Regions from separate parts of the Marinobacter sp. EN3 genome, predicted to be linked through region 3. Evidence: predicted binding sites of a transcription regulator. Region 3 holds the regulator's gene; each other region holds the start of a gene.

Region 1 (5,895 bases), on a different contig from region 3:
AACTTTTGCCGCTTTGAAGAGGAATTGATTTGCCGATTTTACATTTGTTAACAAAAACGCCTGTTTTTTTTCTAAAGCAAACACGCCGGGCGCCGTTAAGTGAGTTAACAGGGCGGCGCTATCAGCTTTGAAACGGGCGCCAGACCTCTTCCATGAAATAACGACATCTGTCGAAGGAGAAGTATTATGGCTCTCGGTATTAACACGAACGTGGCTTCTTTGAATGCGCAGAACCAATTGGGGCGGTCCCAGAATTTGGGTAACGAAGCGCTACAGCGGCTATCCTCTGGTTTGCGGATCAATTCCGCGAAAGATGATGCTGCAGGTTTGGCAATCTCTACCCGGTTCGATGCTCAAGTCCGGGGCCTTACAGTAGCCCAGCGTAATGCGAACGATGGTATCTCGCTGGCGCAAACAGCAGAAGGTGCATTGAATGAAGTGACCAACAACCTTCAGCGCATCCGCGAACTTGCAGTTCAGGCCGCAAACGGTACGAATAGCGCAGATGACAAGACTGCCCTGCAGCAAGAGGTCACAGACCGTCTGGCGGAAATCGACCGGCTTGTCACTGACACAAAGTTCAATGACGTTGAGGTTTTGAATGGACCTGCTGCCGCCATTGATTTTCAAGTGGGTGCGAACAGTGGCGAGAAAATCTCGATTGATCTGAGTGGGAATAAAATGGATACCGCTACTCTGACGGTTGCTGGATTAGACGTGACAGGTGATAACGCGACTGTTGGCGCTGAGATTGACAAGGTTGATGCAGCCTTGAAGAGTGTGAACGAGTTCAGAGGTAAATTGGGTGCGGTGCAGAATCGTTTCGAGAGCACAATTGCAAATCTGGGCACGTCAATTGAGAACCTGAGCGCTGCCAATAGCCGGATCTTGGACGCTGATTTCGCAGCCGAATCGGCAAAGCTCGCCAAGTCTAACGTGCTTCAGCAGGCCGGCATCTCGGTTCTGGCCCAGGCTAACGCCCGTCCAAACCAGGTTCTGTCCCTCCTGCAGTAATCGGGACATGTTGACGGCAGCAGCCACCCTTCATTTATGAGGGGTGGCTCCAAGCCGTGATAAGGATAGCGAGGTGAGCTATGAATGACGTGAACCTGAAAAACCCGGATTTGAAGCTGGTCCGCTCCAGTGAGCAAGCCCCGGCTCGGGCGTCTGCGTCACCTCTGGCTGAAGGCAGAAATGCATCCACTCAGCTTGCCGTTTCCCCTTCTGGTCGGTCGACATCCGTCAATTCCAGTCAATCTCCTCAAGAGGCCCAGCAACAGTCAAAAGCCGAAAGACTTGAGCGGCTCAGCGAGGCTCAGCGAGGGCAGTTGGATGATGCAGTATCAAAGTTGAACGACTATGTCCAAAGCGTCCAGAGGGATCTGCAGTTTGAAGTGAATAATGAACTTGGCCAAACGATTGTTCGGGTGGTTGACCAAGAAACCCAGGAAGTTATTCGTCAGATTCCAGATGAAGTGGCGATGAGGTTGGCAGAAAATTTGCAGCAGGATGAGCCGCTGACGTTGTTCAATATCAAAGTGTAGAGTATTGCCGCTTTTGTCTTGGCTGAGCAACGGAACTCCAGCGCCGCCGCACCTCTCAACGGGTCCGGCGGCGCTGTCCTTCAGAGGAGAGTCTGTGGTTTACACACTGTAACGAGTTAAATTACCGTGATAGGCAAAGTTTTTCCGCTTTTGGCCGTTATATTGGTTAGTAAATAGCCTTTCTGGAGGCAGCGATATGGCAATTTCATCACTGGGAGCGGGTTCTGGCATCTTTAGTGCCGACCTTGTTGACCAATTGGTTAACGCAGAACGCAGGCCTGCGGAAGTGCGTCTTAACCAGCAGCAACAGACAACCGAATCAAAGATTTCTGCGTACGGCGCCTTGCGCAGTGCTCTTGAAGCGTTGCGTTCGCCAATGGAGACTTTGAGCTCTTCGGAAGGCCTTAAGGCATTTTCTGCGAATTCATCAAATGAGTCTGTATCTGGAGTCTCAATCGACCCCGCTCTCGCGGTTAGGGGCAGTTATAGCCTCAATGTGACTCAGCTTGCCCAGTCGCAGTCTCTGGCCTCGGGTGAGTTTTCTGATCGCGACTCTACGGCCATAGGCACTGGAACACTCACTTTTAATGTCGGCGGTGTGAGTACAAACATTACGATTGACGAAAGTAACAACACGCTTGACGGTGTTGCGTCAGCCATTAATGATGCTAATGCTGGCGTTTCTGCAGGTATTGTGGATACGGGAAGCGGTTATCGCCTTGTTTTGTCCTCAAACGAGTCGGGTATCTCGAATGCCATCCAGGTGTCAGTTTCCGGCGACGGTGATGGTTCAGATACCGACACAGGGGGGCTCTCACGTTTTGCCTTTGATGGCACTACCTCCAATCTTACTGAAACCGTCCAAGCAAAAGATGCCCAGTTGGAAGTAAACGGCATTGCCATCACCCGCTCAAGCAACATAGTGGAGGGGGTAGTTGATGGTGTTACTTTCGATCTTAAGTCTACGGGTATCTCATCAGTGAGTGTCGCTCGAGATTCAGATGCAGTTGCCGGTCGTGTTCAGGAGTTCGTGGATAAATTCAATGCCTTGCAGGATGTGATAAAAAAATACTCCGGCTTTGACTCGGCATCAGGTCGAGGTGGGGTCCTCTCAGGTGACTCAACAATACGCAGTATTCAAAGTGATTTGCGTGGACTATTGACCACGATCCCAGAGGGTCTGGAGGGCTCCCCAGTCCGCATGCTTGGTGATATTGGGATCGCTACCGATCCGAGTACCGGTAAATTGGAATTTGACCAGGCCAAGTTCAAACAGCAGCTCGACGACAATCCGGGGGCGGTTAGCGCTTTATTTGCGGAGCGGGACGGGGTTGATGGAATTGCTGGGCGAACGCTTGATCGACTGGAGGGTTTTCTCTCCAGTAATGGATCCCTGTCGAACCGAACTGACGGTTTGAATAAAACGCTAAGTAATATTCAGGATCAGCGCGATCAACTGGAGTTAAGAATTGCCTCCTATGAGGAACGGCTTATCAATCAGTTTTCTGCTGCAGACTCCCTTATTGCGCAGATTCAAAGTACCGGTAATTTTGTGAGCCAACAGTTGGCTGCAATAGCGCCGCGATCTAATCAGGACTAGTTCTCTTCCGAAATACAGGTGATATATGAATGGTTTGCAGGCATATCAGCGCGTAAACACTCAAACCAGCATCATCGATGCGGATCCTCATAGGCTTATCCAGCTGCTTTACAACGGTGCAATTGAGCGGATCAACATGGCCAAGTCCCGGATCCAGGCGAAGGATTATTCTGGCAAGGCCCAGTTGATCAATAAGGCCATTGAAATCATTGGCGGGCTTCGTTCCTTCTTGGATTTCGAGAAGGGCGGCGATCTGGCGCCACGGCTTGAAGCTTTGTATGACTACATGGAACGTACCTTGCTGGAAGGCAGTGCCCGCAACGACATCGCCAAGCTGGACGAAGTCATCGGCCTGTTGCGCTCTGTCAAAGAAGGCTGGGACGGCATCCGCGAAGAAGTGGTAACCCAGCACTCCCAGGCCGCTGGCTAAACCAGTACTTTTGCCGTCCATGGCGCCCCTATCCTTTGGCAGGGTAGGGGCTTTATAGCCATTCCCCCCGCCATCCCGTACAATGTTGCCCTTCTTTTCAACACATCCATTCTGTTCAGTCTGGAGCAAGGGCATGTCTGATATTAAAAAGGTGGTGCTGGCCTATTCCGGTGGCCTGGATACTTCCGTCATCGTTCGGTGGTTGCAGGATACCTATAACTGTGAGGTGGTAACCTTTACCGCCGATATTGGCCAGGGCGAGGAAGTGGAGCCGGCGCGTGCGAAAGCCGAAGCGCTGGGCGTTAAGGAAATCTACATCGAGGACCTGCGCGAGGAGTTTGTGCGCGATTACGTGTTCCCGATGTTCCGCGCCAATACCATCTACGAAGGCGAGTACCTGCTGGGTACCTCTATCGCCCGCCCGCTGATTGCCAAGCGCCTGATCGACATTGCCAATGAGACTGGCGCGGATGCTATCTCTCACGGTGCCACCGGTAAAGGTAACGACCAGGTTCGTTTTGAGCTTGGCGCCTATGCCCTGAAGCCGGGCGTGAAGGTGATCGCTCCCTGGCGCGAGTGGGATCTGAACTCCCGCGAGAAGCTGCTCAAGTACTGTGAAGAGCGCAACATCCCGGTGGAAATGAAGAAGGGCAAGAGCCCGTACTCCATGGACGCCAACCTGCTGCACATCTCCTACGAAGGCATCAACCTGGAAGACCCGTGGGCGGAAGCCGAGGAAGACATGTGGCGTTGGAGTGTGTCTCCGGAAGCCGCCCCGGACAAGCCCACCTACGTGGAGCTCACCTACAGGAAGGGTGACATCGTTGCCGTTGATGGTCAGGAAATGAAGCCCCACGTGGTGCTGGAAACCCTGAACAAGCTGGCCGGTGAAAATGGTATTGGCCGCTTGGACATCGTCGAGAACCGCTACGTGGGCATGAAGTCCCGCGGCTGTTACGAAACCCCGGGTGGTACCATCATGCTGCGCGCCCACCGCGCCATCGAGTCCATTACTCTGGACCGTGAGGTGGCACACCTGAAAGACAGCCTGATGCCGCGCTATGCCGAGGTGATCTACAACGGTTACTGGTGGTCTCCGGAGCGTGAAGCCCTGCAGGCGCTGATCGACCAGACCCAGAACTACGTGAACGGCACCGTTCGCCTGAAGCTGTACAAGGGTAATGTGGACGTGGTCGGCCGTAAATCTGACGATTCTCTGTTCGATGAGAAGATCGCCACCTTTGAAGAAGACCAGGGTGCGTACGATCAGAAAGATGCGGAAGGCTTTATCAAGCTGAACGCGCTGCGCCTGCGGATTGCCGCTGGCAAAGGTCGCAAGCTTTGATGGTTTGTTGATGCCCTGAAAACGCCCGGTTCATAACCGGGCGTTTTTGTTTATACTTTTCAAATAATTCCAACAACGAAAGTCGTCACCATGAATGCGTTGGGCACAGCTTCCGTCGCCGCTTTGCGGCAGTATGTTCGCTACGCCGATGCCAAAGGTATCGCGGTTGATCCGCTGTTTGAAAAGGCGGGTTTGAAGCCGGAGATCCTGGATTCCGATGAGGGCCGAATCGACGGCGAACAGCTCCAGGCATTTATTCACTTGCTGGCCGAACATACCGGTAACCCGGTATTGGGATTGGAGACCGGCGACTATGTGCAACCCGGTTCCTACAGTGTACTGGGTTACATCACCATGAGCTGTGCCACGTTGGGGGAAGCGGTTACCCGTATTGCGCCCTATGAGAAGCTGGTGGGGGATATGGGTACCACCCGCCTCAAGATGAGGGGCGATTCCGCGACACTGATCTGGACCTGCAATTTTACCGATTCTGTGGTGTGGCCCCAGGTGGTGGACAATGTCTTTGCCTCCTGGATCAACTATGCGCGATGGCTGGCAGACAGCACGGACGCCACGCCGCTGGAAGTTCGCCTGAGGCGGCCTTCTCCCGGCCCGGAGCATGAGAAGGCCTATGCTTTGCGCTGGCAATGCCCTGTACAGTTTGATGCAGAGGAGGACAGTGTCAGCTTTGCTCAGGCACTGCTCGCAACCCGCCTGCGTCAGCCAGACCCGCTATTGCGAAAAACCCTGGAAGCACACGCATTGTCTCAGTTGGCGTTGCTCGACACCGACACGGATCTGACCAGCAAGGTAAAGCAAAGCATCCAGAAACAGCTCGCCGAGGGCATTACCCGTCAGGATATGGTCGCCGAGGATCTGGGGATGACCAGCCGTACCTTACAGCGAAAGCTGAGTCAGGAAGGGGTGTCGTACCAGAAATTGCTGGATGAGGTGCGCCAGCAGATGGCGGAGGACT
Region 2 (5,895 bases), on a different contig from region 3:
AGCGAGCCACTCTGCCCAGGTTGCCAGGAAGTTGAGCCCGGTGCCGAAACCGGTCTCCGCGATCACAAAATGGCTGTTGCTGTTCAGTGCTGCGAATCGCCCGGGCAGTTCATTTCTGTCGATGAACACATAACGGGTCTCGGCCAGTCCGTCATCTCGGCTGAAATAGACATCGCCAAAGCGGGCCGATTCAGGCACTCCGTCTCGCCATATCAGTTCCGCCGGTTCCATGGCCGGCGGAAGAAGGTCGGGGGTCATGGGGCTCAGTTGTCTTTCGTGATTTCTTCGGCGGACTCGATAATGACCGGGCTCACCGGGACATCGGCCATGCCACGCTGGTAGCCGGTCTGAACCCCTGCGATACGATCAATTACACCCATGCCCTCGGTAACCTTGCCAAAAACGGCATAGCCCGGGCCTCGCACTCCGGCATTCAGGAAATCATTGTTGGCCACATTAACGAAAAACTGGCTGGTGGCAGAATCCGGCGCATTGGTCCGGGCCATAGCGATGGTGCCGCGAAGGTTGGGCAGGGTGCTGGTGGCTTCGTTCACAATCGGGGCTCTGGTTTGTTTGCGTCCAAGATTCTCATCGAATCCGCCGCCCTGGACCATGAAGCCGGGAATCACACGGTGAAAGATGGTGCCGTCGTAAAATCCGTTGTTTACGTAGGCCAAAAAGTTTTCAACGGTTTTTGGAGCGACGTCGGGCCGCAGCTGAAGCACGAATGCGCCTTCCGTCGTCACAAAGCGGACCTCCGGAAGTGCTGTTTCTTCGCTCTGGGCCATGGCTGGTGAGGTGGTCAGCAGAGTGGCAACGAAGGCAAACAGGACAGACATCACAATCGAGATGTGTTTTACGGTATTTGTCATTTTAAGGCAGCTCTCTGTTACAGGTGGTGACCAGAATACTGAGATAATCCGGTTATTACGAAGTTTGAGCAGATCTTAACAGATCATTACGCCATTAAGGGTAAATCAGAACAGCATGCTCAGAGGTTGTGGGCTACGCTTCACTTGATTGTTGAATACCGGGCCGGGTTGTACGGTGATCACTGATACTGCAGGAGGAATCTGGTGAGAATCCGTCAGGGTTTTGAAGAGAAATCCCGGCTTGGCCGGTTGCTGATCAATCGTGGCTATCTGTCTGAAGGTCAGCTGGAAGAAGGACTTCGTGCTCAAAGGGAAACCGGCCAGCGCCTCGGTGAGGTGTTAATCGCTGCCGGCTGGATCTCAGAGCGGGAGCTCCACCGGGTACTCAAGCATCAGTCCCGTTACCGTAACGCAGCGGCACTGGTTACCATGGTCACTCTGCCATTTCAGCCCCTGGTTTCACTGGCGTCCAGCAACACCAACGCAGGGCAGATTGGCGCTGAAGCGGGCGAGCTCTATGCACGGGGCGATCTCACGCCCTTGTCGGAAGAAGAAATGTCAGGGGTGTCTGCTCAAAGCGGTATCGGCCTGATGGAGCGCCTGGAGGCGGTTTCTTCCATGCCTGGCAGCGCCAGGGACAATCCCTCAGGTGACTCTCCCGATGTCGACGTGGTGGAAGGAATCAGGTTGGCGGCCAACGTGTTCGTGCCGGTGCTCAGCTTTCTGGATTCCGACCTTACGATTTCGGGTGTGCATTACCGGGACTCAGAGCCTCGCTACTCGCTGCAGGAAGACGGAGGCCTGCGGCTGGCATTTCCTGAGCGTATTGAGGAAATCCGGATGGACAACATTCGTGTGATGGGCGGGCAAACACCGCCCATGGGCAATGTCAGTATCCGGGATATCCGCTTTCACCCCGATTCGCAGATGACCATTTACACGCGCTGAAAGCCGTGCCCTGAAACGAAAAATGCCCGGAAAATCTCCGGGCATTTTATTTTCTCTGGGCGCTTGGTGTATCAGGCACTGGCCAGAATATTGGTGCTTGAGACGTTGGTCTGCTGGCCTTTGGCGCCATAGAGCTTCTGCTGGGCGGAAGCGCCTCGGAAGATGTCGGTAAGGCGTGACAGGCGCTTTTGCAGATGCCCAAGGATTCGGCCGTTGTTCTGGTTCACAGCCTGACATTCGCGCAAGTGGGTGTCTGCGTCTTTCCAGAGTTGGTGGAGCTCATCCATGCCCGCGGCCCGAATGAATCGTGATGGCTCTCCTGCGTTGGGCTTGTAGCCCATATTCACCAGCAGGTGAATTTTCTTTTTGGCGCGTTCACGAACGCCTTCAAGAATCTGGTTCTTCCGGCTGGTCATTTCTTGCAGGGGCTGGATATCCGCAGAGGAGAGCACGGATTTTTCCTGGTGGAGAAGTTCCGCCAGCAGCTCAAGCTGGCGGATATCTTCCTGAAGAATCGCTTTCAACTGTTCATGTGCGTTCATGCTTTACTCACCCGAAAATGCTTTTATCCATCTCAAGCATTTTCTGGGCCAGTTTCTGAGCATCTACCTTGTAGGTGCCGTTCTCAAGAGCAGAACGAATCTGTTCGATACGATCATCGTCCATTTCGGGGTAATCCCCCAGCTTCTGCTCAAGTTGCTTCAGGTTTTTTGCCTGATTGCTCAGGTTCACATTTTCACCGCGGGCAGCGGGGCTTTGGGCCTTGGCTTGTTCGCCAGTTGTCGCCTGTGAGCCCTGGTTGCCTGTGGCTTTGTCGGCCGTGGTGCGAGTGGTGTTGACCTGGCCTGGGCCAATTCCATTTAAGTCAACTGACATATCAATACCTGCTTGCCTGGGGCCACATCAAAGTGGCGTATTCGGGTTTATATCTACTTAACGGCAAATCCGCGCCATACTTTAGTTACAAAACGGAAAACATTTGCCGCTTTTGCTACTTTGCTGCCTTACATCGGAATTTCGACCCGCCCGGGGCCAACCGCACGGGCTTTGACTGTCCGGGACGAGCGGAGATTCTCTACCAGAACCTGCTCTCCAACCCCTGCACTCGCCAGTGCTTTACCGCGAGAAGACACCGAAAATGAGCCTGAACGCGCGGTGATAATAACATGATCGCCCCGCTCAATCGCGTTGGGGGCTTCAAGGAGATCCGGGGTCATTACCGTGCCGGCATTCACCGGGCGGCGCATCATCATCCCTGAAATGGACTCTTTGCGGGTGAGTACTCCGCGGCGACTGGCGTTGATCTGAACCGAATTTACGGTTACCAGATCCTGTGTCAAACGCTCCCCGCGCGCCAGGGGGCGAGCCGCTACCAGGGCAGGGCCATGAACCTCAACGCTGGTGGTCACGTACATTTTCCAGGGGCGTTCACCACTACACGATACCAGCACAGACGGGCTGGTGGTTTGTAGAGGATCGCCCGCAAATTCGGTGTTCAGCCCCTGATCGCAGGCGGCAAGGGCGATGCGGCTGTCGATAGCGCCGACTTCATAGCTGCTTTCATAGCCCTCGGCTGCAAGGGTTTCGGACCACCTGACCAGAAACGTCTGGGCGGCGTTACGGATGGTTTCAGCAGTGGTACGTTCTGAAGACTGAGTGACCGGGCTCAGTAAAAGGCACAATGCAGCCAAAAAGATGATTCGCATACGCACCGGTTTGTCCTATGCTGTCTGTATCTGTGTGTTTTGTCGAAATTCGTTAAGGATTCGGGTTCTTGGGCCGTTAACCCTTAACAGGTCTGCAGGCGTCAAAGAATTGTCTTGGACATGCCTGAAACCACCTTACAATGATTTAAGCAATATTGATGCCGGTATAGGCACGCCAGGAGTAAAGCATCATGGCAGGGGTATTAGACAGCGTTAACCAACGCACCCAGCTGGTCGGTCAGAACCGGCTCGAACTCTTGCTGTTCCGTTTACGGGGGCAGCAGATGTACGGCATCAACGTATTCAAGGTCAAAGAGGTGCTTCAGTGCCCCAAGCTGTCATCGATTCCCAACAGCCGGAGCGTGGTTCGAGGGGTTTCCCACATCCGCGGTGAAACCATTCCGATTATCGATCTGAGTATGTCGATTGGCTTGCCGGGTATACCGCAGGAACAGCTGTCCACCAGTTTCGTGATCATCACGGAATACAACCGTAAAACTCAGGGCTTTCTGGTAACGGGCGTAGACCGGATTATGAATATGAACTGGGAAGACATTCTGCCTCCACCGAAGGGTGCCGGAAAGGATGTCTACCTCACGGCGGTTACCAAGATTGACGATAAACTTGTAGAAATCATAGATGTAGAAAAGATTCTTGCAGAAGTTTCTCCGCTCAGGGAAGATGTGACGGAAGAGCTGGTCAGCCGAAGTGCGGAACGGGTTCCCGGCCATTTGCCCGTGCTGGTTGTGGATGATTCTTCCGTGGCTCGCAGGCAGATTGAGCGCTGTTTGACCGCTATCGGAATGGAAGTGGTTACCAAAAACGACGGCAAGCAGGCGCTACAGTATCTCAAGGAGATTACCCAGGACGGTTCAAAAGCAAGCGACCACCTGTCTTTGATTATCTCTGATGTTGAGATGCCGGAAATGGACGGCTACACCCTGGTTACCAGAATCAAGGAAGATCCGGCGCTGAAAGAAATGTATATCATGCTGCATACCTCGCTGAGTGGCGTCTTTAACCGGGCGATGGTGCAGAAAGTGGGCGCAGACGATTTCATGGCGAAATTCAGCCCGGATGAGCTGGCCGAGCGAGTAATGGAGATTATTGATCAGCACTAGTGCTCGGCTGACGGTTTCACCCACGAAGAGATCCAATGAAAGCGGACATGACGCCCCAGGAATACGAAGCCTTTAAAAAGTTCCTGCAGGATGCGTGCGGCATTCTGCTGGGTGATAACAAGCAGTACCTTGTGAAGAGCAGGCTTCGGCGGATACTCGAAGAAAACAGCCTGAACTCCCTTGGAGAGCTTCTCGAACGATTGCAGAGGCCTGGTCGGGCGGGTTTGCGCGAAGTGGTCATCGATGCGATGACCACCAACGAGACGCTGTGGTTTCGGGATAATCATCCGTTCCGGATTCTGCAGGAAAAGCTCTTGCCGGAGTTCGCCGAGCGAAATTCACTCCAGCCCCTGAGAATCTGGTCTGCCGCCTGTTCTACTGGCCAGGAGCCGTATTCTGTAGCCATGGTGGTGGACGAGTTCCGCCGTACCCGGCCTGGTAAGCTACGGGATGTAAAAATCACCGCAACGGACATCTCCAAAAGCGTGCTGGAAGTTGCCCGCCGTGGCGAATACGAAATGATCGCCATCGGCCGGGGGCTTTCCCCGGAGCGCCAGAAACACTTTTTTACCCCCTCGGCCAACGGTGGGTGGCAGATTCGCCCGCAAATCAAGTCCATGGTGGAATTCAAGGAATTGAACCTGCTGGACCGATACATGCTGGGCAAGTTCGACATCATCATGTGCCGAAATGTGCTGATCTATTTCTCGGCGGATCTGAAAAAGGACATCCTTACCCGGCTGCATGGGGCGCTGAACCCCGGGGGCTACCTGATTCTCGGGGCCTCCGAGTCTTTGAACGGGCTTCCCAACCTCTATGAAATGGTTCAGTGTCATCCAGGCATTATCTATCGCAAAAAATAGCCGGGAACTGTTAAATGCGGAGTAGGGTACCGATGTGGAGAATCTGAACCTCCGGCATCTCTATTATTTCTGGATAATTAGCCGCGAAGGCTCCATTGCCCGGGCCAGCGAGGTACTCGACCTGGCTCCCCAGACCCTCAGCGGCCAGCTTGCGACCTTTGAGGGCGCGGTGGGCGGCCGGTTATTCAGCCGCGAGCGCCGGCAACTGGTACTCACAGAACTCGGCCATATGGTTCGCAGTTATGCCGATGAAATCTTCGAGCTGACCGGCCAGTTGTCTGAAACCTTGAGGGCGGGGCCTGAACACAGGCCGCTTTCGCTGTCTGCGGGCATATCGGCGTCTATCCACAAGCTGATTGCCTATTACCTTCTTCACCCCGCGATG
Region 3 (5,895 bases):
AACGTTGTCCAGCGCCTCCAGCACCACGTCCATCAGGTCCGGTGTTACCTTGCGCTTGTGATTCCGGAGAATATCAAACACGTTCTCCGCAGAGTGGCAGCAATTAACCAGTGCCTCCAGCTGAAGGAAGCCTGCGCCCCCTTTCACGGTATGGAAGCCACGGAAAATGGCGTTCAGCAGATCGCTGTCATCGGGATGCTGCTCCAGATCCACCAGCTGCTCCGACAACTTTTCGAGTATCTCGCCGGCTTCTACCAGGAAGTCCTGCAGGATCTCTTCATCAGCATCTAACGCCATGCGTCACCCTCTTTATTATCAGAATCCGAGACTGGACAGCAGATCGTCCACATCGTCCTGTCCCGAAACTACATCTTCCCGCTCATCGGCCTTGATCTGGGGCCCTACCCCTTTTTCGGCCGATTCTTCTTTTTCTTCAATCTGATGCACTGTGCCGGTCAGTTGATCAACGTGGCTGGCCATCACCACCAGACCAAGAAGGTTGTCTTCCACCTCTTTCACCAACGCGGTGACCTTCTGGATAACCTGACCGGTAAGATCCTGAAAATCCTGAGCCAGAAGGATTTCCGACAGGTTCTGGTACAGACTGTCGGAGTCTGTCGTCAGGCCAGCGAAGAACTTGTCGATGCGACCGTAAAGCTCCCGAAACTCCGCAGGCTCCATTTCACGACGGCGCAGACGCTGCCACTCATCCCGCAGGGAAACCGCTTCATCCCGCATGGCGTGAGCCACCGGCATGCTTTCCTCAACCAGATCCATGGTGCGGTTCGCCGCCTGGCTGGTCATCTGAACCACATAGGCCAGACGGTCAGAAGCGTCGCTCATCTTCGACAGCACTTCTTTCTGCTCGGCATTACGCGGGTCTATCTGGAAGTTCCGGATTGCCTCATGGAGGCTGCGGGTCAGTCGCCCCACTTCCCGATACAGACTCTGATCGCGAACCTCGCTCAGTTCATTGATCAGGGTCATCGCCTTGGCATAATTCCCGGCGTTTACATTCTCGGCCAGGTCGGAGGCCTGCTTTTGAAGCTTCTCCGCCACCTCCGGATCAAGGCCCTGATGGTTCTGTTTGGTATCACTCATGGCGAGCCATCCGACCTCTGGTTACTGGATTCGTTCGAAGATTTTCTCGATCTTTTCCTTCAGCACGGCTGCCGTGAAAGGCTTGACCACATACCCGTTCACCCCGGCCTGAGCCGCAGCCACGATCTGGTCCCGCTTAGCCTCTGCCGTTACCATCAGAACCGGCAGGTTCTTCAGGTTTTCATCAGCACGGACAGCCTTCAGAAGGTCAAAGCCCGACATGCCGGGCATGTTCCAGTCAGTCACCAGGAAGTCATACTTGCCGCTTCGGAGCATGGGCAACGCGGTGTTGCCATCGTCTGCTTCATCCGTATTGGTGAAGCCGAGATCTCGCAGCAGGTTTTTGATGATGCGTCGCATTGTGGAGAAGTCATCCACAATGAGAATTTTCATGTTCTTGTCCAATGGGACCTCCAGTCAGTAACACCCGGAATTCATTCAGCCTTTTGGAAGTCTAGCAGGCTGCTACCTTAAGCGCTTATTGTGTGGTGTTTGCGCACGTTGTAAAGCATCGTTTACCAAAAGCTACACAGCTTGCTGAGAGAGAAACACAGCACCTGGCCGATCAGTCGTTGTCACCATCCCGCCACTCGGCCAGCCGGCTGCGAAGTCGCAACGCCGCCTGGCTGTGAATCTGGCTTACCCGGCTCTCACTGACCCCTAGCACCGCACCGATTTCCTTGAGGTTGAGCTCTTCCTGGTAATACAGGCTCAATACCAGCTTTTCACGCTCAGGCAACTGCTCAATGGCGTCTGCGAGACTTCGCTGGAAAGCGCCTGAAGCAATACCGTCCAGCGGATTATCACTCGCTTCTGCTTCTTCTATCGGCAGCTCGCCGGATTCATTGAGCTCATCAAGACTAAAAAGTCTACCGCTGTTAGCGTCGGCGAGTGAGGCATGGTACTCGTCCAGACCAATGCCAAGCTCTTCAGCTACTTCGGCATCCTGGGCCTCGCGCCCGGTACGATCTTCCACCTGCTTGATAGCACTGGCGATTCGCCGGGCGTTGCGATGCACTGAGCGGGGCACCCAGTCGCCTTTGCGGATCTCATCCACCATGGCGCCGCGGATGCGAATCCCTGCGTAGGTTTCAAAGGTGGCACCTTTGCCGGAAGAATAGCGCTGCGCGGCCTCCAGCAGGCCAATCATACCGGCCTGCATAAGGTCTTCCAGCTGCACTGATGGCGGCAGCCGGGCCATGAGATGAAGGGCGATTTTCTTGACCAGCGGCGCATGCTCTTCAATCAGGGCTGAAGGGCTCCTGGCGCCGGCCTGATGGTAAATTCCCAGATGTTTCGCCAATGTCATGTATCCGGTTTTCTTGTAGGACTGGATTCAGATCAGACTTCGACGAGCCGCTCCACGAAGAATTCGAGATGCCCCCTGGGAGAGGACGGCAAAGGCCAACTGTCCACTTTTTCGGCCAGAGCCCGGATAGCCAGCGAGGCTTTCGCCCTCGGATAGGCATCCAATACCGCTTTCTGTCTTTGGACGGCTTTCTTGACGGCCTCGTCGTAAGGCACGATACCTACATATTGTAGTGCCACATCCAGAAAACGCTCGGTGACCCGGGTCAGTTTTTCAAACAGATGGCGGCCTTCCTGCTCATTGCGGACCTGGTTTGCCAGGATACGGAAGCGGTTGGTGCCATAATCCCGGTTCATCAGCTTGATCAACGCGTACGCATCGGTAATGGAAGTAGGTTCGTCGCAGACCACCAGCAGAAGTTCCTGCGAGGCCCTGAGGAAGCTGACCACCGATTCAGAAATACCTGCGGCGGTATCCACAATCAGAACGTCAATCTGGTCGCCCAGCTCACTGAAAGCGTTGATCAGGCCGGCATGTTCCATGGCGCTGAGCTGGGTCATACGCTGGGTGCCGGAGGAAGCCGGTACAATCTTGATACCACCAGGGCCATTCACCAGCACGTCTTTCAGATCACAATCGCCGCTGAGTACGTCTTGCAGATTTCGATTAGCGGTAATGCCGAGCAACACATCGATGTTGGCGAGCCCGAGATCCGCGTCCAGCAAGACAACCCGGCGCCCCTTCTGGGCCAGGGCGATACCGAGATTGACCGAAACATTGCTCTTGCCGACACCGCCCTTGCCGCCGGAAACCGCAATCACCTGAACCGGATGTGGTCTGCTCATACTGTTATCAGTCTCTTACTACGTTCTTGTACGGGCACGCGTGCCGGTGTTTTATTCTGGTCGCCAACGAGGCTCAGGCACCTTCGGCGACTGTCTGTGCGCTCTGCACGGCCTTAAGCCGTTCTACGCCCAGGCGCACTAACGGAATGGCCTCCGCCCTCTGGAGATCTTCCGGTATCTTCTGGCCATCGGTGTACCAGGCCACCGGTAAGCTGGTCTCCATAACGAACCCGAGCGCTTCGCCCAAGGTCAGGGCCTCATCAATCTTGGTCATGATGCAGCCTGCAAGGCTTGCCATCTTATAGCAATGCCACACGGATTTCATGATACGTGGCTGACTGGTGGCGGAGACCACCAGATGTGTACGGATATTGTGATCGCTGCGAGCCAACTCCGCCAGTTGTTCCTGGTAACCGCGGTCGGCACTGGTCAGGCCGGCAGTGTCAATCAGCACCAGGTGTCGATCCGATAACTCATCAAGAATGTCATCCAGGGAATGGCTCTCATCCACCACACGCACGGGCACATTCAGGATGCGGCCGAACACGAAGAGCTGCTCATGAGCGGCCACACGATAGCGGTCGGTGGTCACCAGTGCCAACGAATCCGGACCATGCTCAAGCACGTAGCGGGCCGCCAGCTTGCCAATGGTGGTGGTTTTGCCAGACCCGGTTGGCCCGACCAGGGCATAGATACCGCCGGCATCAAGCCAGTCTTCGCGACCGGTACGAACGCCGGTCGCCAGCATTTTCAGTGACTGCTTCCAGCCGTCCTCCAGACGCCCGGCCCGGTGCCGACGGGACAGAGAGCCGGCCAGCTCCGCGCCCAAACCGAACTCCTGCAGGCGCTCGGCCAATCGTTGCTGAACTGCGCTGTTGCCGGTCGGCGTGGCAGTTGCAGCCTTACCACTGACCAGATCACGCAGAGAGCTGATTTCGGCACGCATACTGGCCAGTTCATCGGCATAGCCACCGGCGCCGGATTCGCTACCCGCAAACGGCTTTGCCAGCGCTTCATCACTGGGACGTGACGCCGGAAAATCGGCAGTCTCGAAAGACAAGGACGACGCCACGCCACCTGAGGCGCCACTTCCTGCGCGCTTTTCCCGAACCTCACGAATGCGACTGCGGGACCGGTTCAGCTCCTCTTCCAGCCGACGATGCTGCTCGGCCTGCATCTCTGCCAGCCGGGAGCCGTTGGTGGCTTCAACCGCCCTATCGCCAAGACGCTGACGCGCCATGTTTTCGTCGTAGTCGAGTGCCGTCACGATCTCAACACCACCATCAACCCGGCGGTTAGACAGAATAACGGCATCCGGCCCCATTTCGTGGCTTACCTGCTTCAGGGCCTCAGCCATGGACTGCGCAAAAAACCGTTTTACTTTCATGCTGTTTCATCCTCCCACCGGCAAGCACTCTGGCTCCCCGCGATGCTCCGTCGGTTTATTGACCCACAGAAGCGACTATCGTGATCTGTTTGTTATCCGGGATTTCCTGGTAAGAGAGCACATGCAAACGCTCTACCCCGTAGCTGGCAAACTTCGCCAGTACTGGCCGCAAGGGCCCCGAAACCAGCAGGATGGCGGGCTTGCCGAGCATTTCCTGGCGCTGCACGCTGTCCTGAAGGGATCGTTGCAGCTTTTCCACCATGTTGGGCTCAAGCACCAGACCAATGTCATCCTGACCGCCGGATTGTTGACTCTGCTGAACAGACTTCAGCAATAACTGTTCCAGGTCTGGATCCAACGTGATAACAGGGATTTCGGCGTCGTTGCCACAAATACTCTGAACAATCATCCGGCGCAGCGCCTGGCGGGCTACCGTGGTCAGTACTTTCGGGTCCTGACTCTTTGGATGCACGTTCACGATGGCCTCGGCAATGGAGCGCATATCCCGCACCGGCACTTCTTCTTTCAACAGGTTCTGCAAAACTTTCAACAGGATGCTGATGGAAATCGTGGTCGGCACCAGTTCCTCCGCCAGCTTGGGCGAAATCTTCTCCAACTGGTCCAGCCACTTCTGGGCTTCTTCGTGGCCAATCAGTTCATGAGCGTGTTTCTGCAGGATCTGATTCAGATGTGTCGCCACCACGGTACTCGCATCCACCACGGTGTAACCCAGGGTCTGGGCCTGATCCTTCCTGTCGGACTCAATCCAGATGGCGTCCAGGCCGAAGGCGGGGTCCTTGCCGGCAATGCCTTCAACTTTGCCAAACACCTGCCCCGGATCAATGGCCAGCTCCCGCTCCGGATGGATCTCGGCCTCGGCAATGGTCACGCCCATCAGGGTAATCCGGTAGACGTTCGGCATAAGATCCAGGTTGTCGCGAATGTGCACCGAGGGCATGAGGAAGCCCAGATCCTGCGAAAGCTTCTTACGAACCCCCTTGATCCGACTGAGCAATTGTCCACCCTGGGATTTGTCTACCAACGGAATCAGGCGGTAGCCTACCTCCAGCCCGACAATGTCCACCGTGGCCACGTCATCCCATCCGAGCTCGCGGGTTTCTCCCGGCGCCGGCAGTGCCTGCCCCTCGCCACCCGGACGATCCGGAGAGATTTCCGCACCCTGCCGGGCCGCACCACCAGCCATGCCGCCACGGCCAACAAAACCACCTTCATCCTCAACCGTTTGCTGCTGT

Evidence for each region. The regulator FliA, encoded in region 3, starts transcription of late flagellar genes. The targets are predictions, from matches to a motif close to CTAAAGTTTNNNNNNNNNNNGCCGNTAA.
Region 1: the regulator FliA is predicted to act here: its motif matches at 1,678-1,705, upstream of fliD (flagellar filament capping protein FliD).
Region 2: the regulator FliA is predicted to act here: its motif matches at 2,754-2,781, upstream of flgM (flagellar biosynthesis anti-sigma factor FlgM).

Annotation. Positions count from the first base shown of each region.
Region 1 is NZ_AXCC01000037.1:18,362-24,256, forward strand. It holds gene Q675_RS31590 (flagellin domain-containing protein) at 187-1,014, shown strand; gene Q675_RS31595 (flagellar protein FlaG) at 1,095-1,544, shown strand; gene fliD (flagellar filament capping protein FliD) at 1,741-3,144, shown strand; gene fliS (flagellar export chaperone FliS) at 3,170-3,574, shown strand; gene Q675_RS31610 (argininosuccinate synthase) at 3,708-4,919, shown strand; gene Q675_RS31615 (AraC family transcriptional regulator) at 5,010-5,895, shown strand, end outside.
Region 2 is NZ_AXCC01000021.1:21,395-27,289, reverse strand. It holds gene mnmC (bifunctional tRNA (5-methylaminomethyl-2-thiouridine)(34)-methyltransferase MnmD/FAD-dependent 5-carboxymethylaminomethyl-2-thiouridine(34) oxidoreductase MnmC) at 1-258, opposite strand, end outside; gene Q675_RS26555 (peptidylprolyl isomerase) at 264-872, opposite strand; gene Q675_RS26550 (hypothetical protein) at 1,077-1,820, shown strand; gene Q675_RS26545 (flagella synthesis protein FlgN) at 1,892-2,362, opposite strand; gene flgM (flagellar biosynthesis anti-sigma factor FlgM) at 2,370-2,696, opposite strand; gene flgA (flagellar basal body P-ring formation chaperone FlgA) at 2,825-3,532, opposite strand; gene Q675_RS26530 (chemotaxis protein CheV) at 3,718-4,647, shown strand; gene Q675_RS26525 (CheR family methyltransferase) at 4,683-5,510, shown strand; gene Q675_RS26520 (LysR family transcriptional regulator) at 5,545-5,895, shown strand, end outside.
Region 3 is NZ_AXCC01000001.1:638,468-644,362, forward strand. It holds gene Q675_RS22515 (chemotaxis protein CheA) at 1-297, opposite strand, end outside; gene Q675_RS22520 (protein phosphatase CheZ) at 316-1,101, opposite strand; gene cheY (chemotaxis response regulator CheY) at 1,123-1,506, opposite strand; gene Q675_RS22530 (RNA polymerase sigma factor FliA) at 1,667-2,410, opposite strand; gene Q675_RS22535 (MinD/ParA family protein) at 2,443-3,255, opposite strand; gene flhF (flagellar biosynthesis protein FlhF) at 3,329-4,642, opposite strand; gene flhA (flagellar biosynthesis protein FlhA) at 4,698-5,895, opposite strand, start outside.